2 regions of the Arthrobacter sp. 8AJ genome follow, and region 2 is predicted to be linked to the other one. Evidence: riboswitches for the same ligand, from Rfam matches in the RefSeq annotation. Region 2 holds a riboswitch; the other holds the start of a gene.
What was found. Region 2 has a riboswitch for glycine ahead of BACI349Y_RS03055 (methylenetetrahydrofolate reductase). Riboswitches for the same ligand answer to the same signal wherever they lie in the genome.
Positions count from the first base shown of each region.

Region 1: another riboswitch for glycine. It lies ahead of gcvP (aminomethyl-transferring glycine dehydrogenase); the one in region 2 lies ahead of BACI349Y_RS03055 (methylenetetrahydrofolate reductase).

Region 1 covers NZ_LR733289.1:3,338,605-3,340,993, reverse strand. Annotated here, with positions in the region: gene BACI349Y_RS15475 (MFS transporter) at 1-307, opposite strand, end outside; gene BACI349Y_RS15470 (TetR/AcrR family transcriptional regulator) at 391-927, shown strand; glycine riboswitch at 1,019-1,116, shown strand; gene gcvP (aminomethyl-transferring glycine dehydrogenase) at 1,309-2,389, shown strand, end outside.
Region 2 covers NZ_LR733289.1:667,310-669,698, reverse strand. Annotated here, with positions in the region: gene purU (formyltetrahydrofolate deformylase) at 58-933, shown strand; glycine riboswitch at 1,028-1,127, shown strand; gene BACI349Y_RS03055 (methylenetetrahydrofolate reductase) at 1,280-2,116, shown strand; gene BACI349Y_RS03050 (hypothetical protein) at 2,239-2,389, shown strand, end outside.

The sequences.
Region 1 (2,389 bases), 2.7 Mb from region 2:
GTCCGGCGAAGCCCAGGCTGCCGATGACCAGCAGTCGCCGCCGCCCAATCCGGTCGCCGAGGCTTCCCATTGACACCAGCAGGCCGGCCAGGACCAGCGGATAGGAGTCCACGATCCACAGCAGCTGCAGGCCGGTCGGTTCCAGGGCGCGTGCGATGGCGGGCAGGGCAAACGTCAGGGCAGTGTTGTCCACTGCCACCAGCAGCACGGGAAACATCAGCAGCCCCAGCGCAAGCCAATCCCGCCACGGAGGCCGCGCGGCGGTGCTGTCCCGTTGGGTGGGGGCCGGGCTGATGGAAGTCGTCATGCAATAACTGTACCGTCTGGACGGTACAGTTTGAAAACGCAGCCATTCCTTCTTCCCTGCCGGTGGAGGGCATGATGGAAGGCATGCCCCGAAAGCCTGTAGCCCGTGATGCGGTCCTTGACGCCTTCGAGTCCCTGCTGATCGACGTGGGGGAGCGCGCTGCAACCCTCGACGCCGTAGCCCGGAAGGCCGGGGTGTCCAAAGGCGGCCTCCTCTATCACTTTCCCAACAAGGAAGCGCTCATCTCCGTGCTGCTTGACCGCCTGGAAGGCCTGGCCAGGCAGGACGCCGACGCGATGGCTTCCGCCAGCGAAGGTGCTGCCGCGTATTTCATCCGCTCCTCCGTCTGGGCGGATACTCCGCTTGACCGGGTCATCGTGGCTGCCACGCGGCTTGCCGAGGTGGCACATGAAGAGACCCGCCGCCGGTTCGCCGCCATCCAGCAGCGGTGGCTGGACGAGATCGCAGCAGATGTGGGGCACGGCCTGGCCAAGGCTGTCCTGTATATGGGTGACGGGTTGTACTTCAATGCCATGCTTTCCGTGGGCCCTGCGCCGGAAGGCGGAGCGGCCGCCGATGTGGAGGAACTCCTGGCTGCTTTGGAACGGCTCCGCAGGTAGCTTTCCATTTGCCGGGAGGGCTTGTGGCGTAGGACAATGGAGAGTTGTGAGGGCTGTCACCGGCCGTCATCATCAACAAATGAATAGCCTTTGATCTGCGGCGGGAGAGTTCTGCCGGAAGTACAGGCAGGCGCCGTAGGAGCAAATCCTCCCCAGGAATCTCGCAGGCCCCTGTACCGCCGCGGCGAGGCACCTCTGGAAAGCAGCAGGCAGTTGTCCGGCCTCCCTTGGGGGAAGCGAAACGGCTGTTGTGCTCACCGACGGTGCAAGCGGGTCCTGCCCAGCCAGGCAACGCGGAAACTCTCAGGTCCAATACAGAGCGGGGAGGGACCCGAATAGCTGTGGCGTACCCTGCGCCGCCTGAATAAATGGAGTTCCTTCGTGTCGGTTACCCCAGCCTCCACCACCTTCGTAGACCGCCACATTGGCGCACGCCGCCAGGACGACGTCGACGCCATGCTCAAAGCCGTTGGTTACGGCACGGTCGATTCCCTGGTGGACACCGCCGTACCCAAAGTCATCCGCCAGGAAACAGCCCTCCGCCTGCAGGATGCCCTCAGCGAAGTTGAAGTCCTTGCGGAACTGCGCAGGCTCGCCGCCAAGAACAAGACGGCCGTGCAACTGATCGGCCAGGGCTACTACGACACCATCACCCCTGCTGTCATCCGGCGGAACATCCTCGAGGCCCCGGCCTGGTACACCGCCTACACCCCGTACCAGCCCGAGATTTCCCAGGGCCGGCTCGAGGCACTGCTGAATTTCCAGACCATGGTCCAGGACCTGGTGGGCCTGCCGATCGCCAACGCCTCGCTGCTGGATGAAGCCACCGCCGTGGCCGAGGCCGTGCTGCTGATGCGCCGCTCCAACAAGACCAAGCCTGCAGCGGACGGCAAGACTGTCCTGGACATCGACGTGCTGCCGCAGACCATCGCCATCGTCAAGGGCCGCGCCGAGGCGCTCGGCTTCGAGGTTGAGGTCGCCGACCTGTCCAACGGCCTGCCCGACGGCGACATCAACGGCATCGTGCTCCAGCAGCCCGGTGCCTCCGGGCGGGTCTGGGACCAGTCCGCCACTATTGCGGCGGCGAAGGAGCGCGGCGCACTGGTCACCGTGGCCGCTGACCTGCTTGCACTGACCCTGATCACTCCTCCGGGCGAGCAGGGCGCCGACATCGCCGTCGGCTCCACGCAGCGCTTCGGGGTGCCGTTGTTCTTCGGCGGCCCGCACGCCGCATACATGGCGGTCCGCAAGGGCCTGGAGCGGTCGCTGCCCGGCCGCCTGGTGGGTGTGTCAAAGGACGACGCAGGGGTTCCCGCGTACCGCCTGGCGCTGCAGACCCGCGAGCAGCACATCCGCCGTGAAAAGGCCACGTCCAACATCTGCACGGCGCAGGCCCTGCTGGCCATCGTTTCCTCGATGTACGCCGTCTACCACGGCCCCGACGGGCTGAAGGCGATTGCGG
Region 2 (2,389 bases):
GAGCTCCGCGCTTCCGGGCTGCGCGCATCCGAACCTGGGACTTCTGAAGCCGGGCAGCTGCAGGCAGTGGCAGATCCGGAAACGGGCCGGGAATTCGTGCTGACGTTCCACTGCCCGGATGCCCTTGGCATTGTCCAGGCGGTGGCGGCATACCTGCTGGAACAGGAATGCTACATCGTGGACATCAAGCAGTTCGGCGACAGGGCGAGCGGGCGGTTCTTCATGCGCATCCACGTCACCTCGCAGGTTGAGCTGGACCTTGGCCGCCTCCGGGCCGGTTTCGGTCAGGTGGCCCAGGAGTGGCAGATGGACTGGCGGCTGGAACGCCACGGACGCAAGCAGCCCATCCTGGTGATGGTCTCCAAGTATGAGCATTGCCTCAACGACCTCCTGTTCCGCGCCCGCAATGGTGAATTGCCCGTGGAGATCGCCGCCGTGGTGTCCAACCATCCGGACCTGGAACCGCTTGCGGCGTGGCACGGTGTTCCGTTCCACCACATCCCCGTGACGCCGGAAACCAAGGCCGATGCCGAGGAGCGGCTGCTGGCCCTGGTGGACGACTACGCCGTGGAGTTGGTGGTGCTGGCCCGCTACATGCAGGTGCTCAGCGACGAGGCCACCACCCGCCTGAGCGGGAAGGCCATCAACATCCACCACTCGTTCCTGCCCAGCTTCAAGGGGGCAAAGCCCTACCACCAGGCCTACGAGCGCGGCGTCAAAACGGTGGGTGCCACCGCCCACTACGTCAACTCGGAGCTGGACGAAGGGCCCATCATCTCGCAGCAGGTCATCGAGGTGGACCACACGTACTCCGCCTCGGACCTGGTCACGGTTGGCCGCGACGCCGAATGCAAGGCGCTCACGAATGCCGTCCGCTGGCACGCTGAAGGGCGGATAGTCCTCTCCGGCAACCGGACGGTCATCCTCCGCTAGTTTGCGGGCCCGTCCACGCGGCCGGTGCCCGCACTCCCTCCAAACGGAGGGGCAGGCGCCGGCCGCCGTGGCACCACTACTGAATACAGCCTTTCGAGCTGTGGCGGGAGAGTTCTCCCGGCCATCACCGGGCAGGCGCCGTAGGAGCAAATCCTCCCCAGGAATCTCTCAGGCCCATGTACCGTCACGGCGAGGCGACTCTGGAAAGCAGTGCTGCTCCGGCAGCACTCACCGACGGTGCAAGCAGGCCCTGATGGGTTTGCGGAATCTCTCAGGTCCAATACAGAGCGGGGAGGGACCCGATCCATGCCGTGCCACCCGTGGCCGGCCAAACCTGGAGTTCCTCATGACGATTCAATCCCTCCTGGCACCAGCCGCAGCACCGACTCCCGCGGAAGGACAGGCCGGCAAGTACGGTACGGTACTGCCTGTCCGGATGCAGATCATTCCCTCGGAGGGTATTGCCGCCCGCATCCAGGCCGCCGTGCCCCCTGGGGCGCAGCTGACGGTGACGTGCCTGCCCCGCCAGGGTGTGGGACCCACCATCCGGACGGCCATTGAGCTTGCCTACCTTGGCTTCGAGGTTGTTCCGCACCTGGCAGCACGAAGCATCGAAAGCCGTGAGCAACTGGCCGGCGTGGTCCGGAACTGCCACGACGCCGGCATCACCGAAGTGTTCGCCGTCGGCGGTGACGCGGGGGAGCCGGCCGGTCCCTATGACAGCAGCCTTCCGTTGCTGGAGGACCTCGCGGAGGTCTCTGGCGGCACCATCCGGGCCGGCGTGGCGGGCTACCCCGAAGGGCACCCGGGCCACAGCGAACTGCACATGCTTGATGCCCTGCTGGAAAAGCAGCACCTGGCATCGTCAGTGGTGACGCAACTGTGCCTTTCGGCCCCCCGGATCCAGTGGTACGCCCAAACCCTGCGCCGGGAAGGGGTGCGCCTGCCTGTCTGGGCCGGAGTGCCCGGCGCCGTTCCGCGGGCGCAGCTCATTCGCGCCGCGCTGAAAATCGGTGTAGGCCCATCCCTCACACTGCTGAACCGCAGGGGACCCCTTGGCCGGCGCCTGCTCCAAGATGGCCGCTACTCCTCCGAGGCCATCGTCGCGGAACTGCAGCGCGGCGAAGCAGTGGAAGGTATCCACCTTTACACGTTCAACAACCTGGCCGGCCCCGCCAACTAGAGGCCGGCGGCGGGGGTAGCCGTGACGCGGAGCGGAAAGTTCAGCATGCTTAGTGTTTGTCCACATAGGATGGATAAGCACGGCAGCCTACCCGCTGCAGGTCGATTTGAATGAAGGTGACCATGGCCAGGCGCAGCAATCCCGCAGTACGAATCGCACAGGAAACCGCCCACAACGCAATGTTCGATGCCGACGGCAAACCCAAGCCCGGTGTCCACAACATGCTCCTGAAGGCAGTGCAGATCCAGCGGCCCCTGGTGGTGGCCTACATCC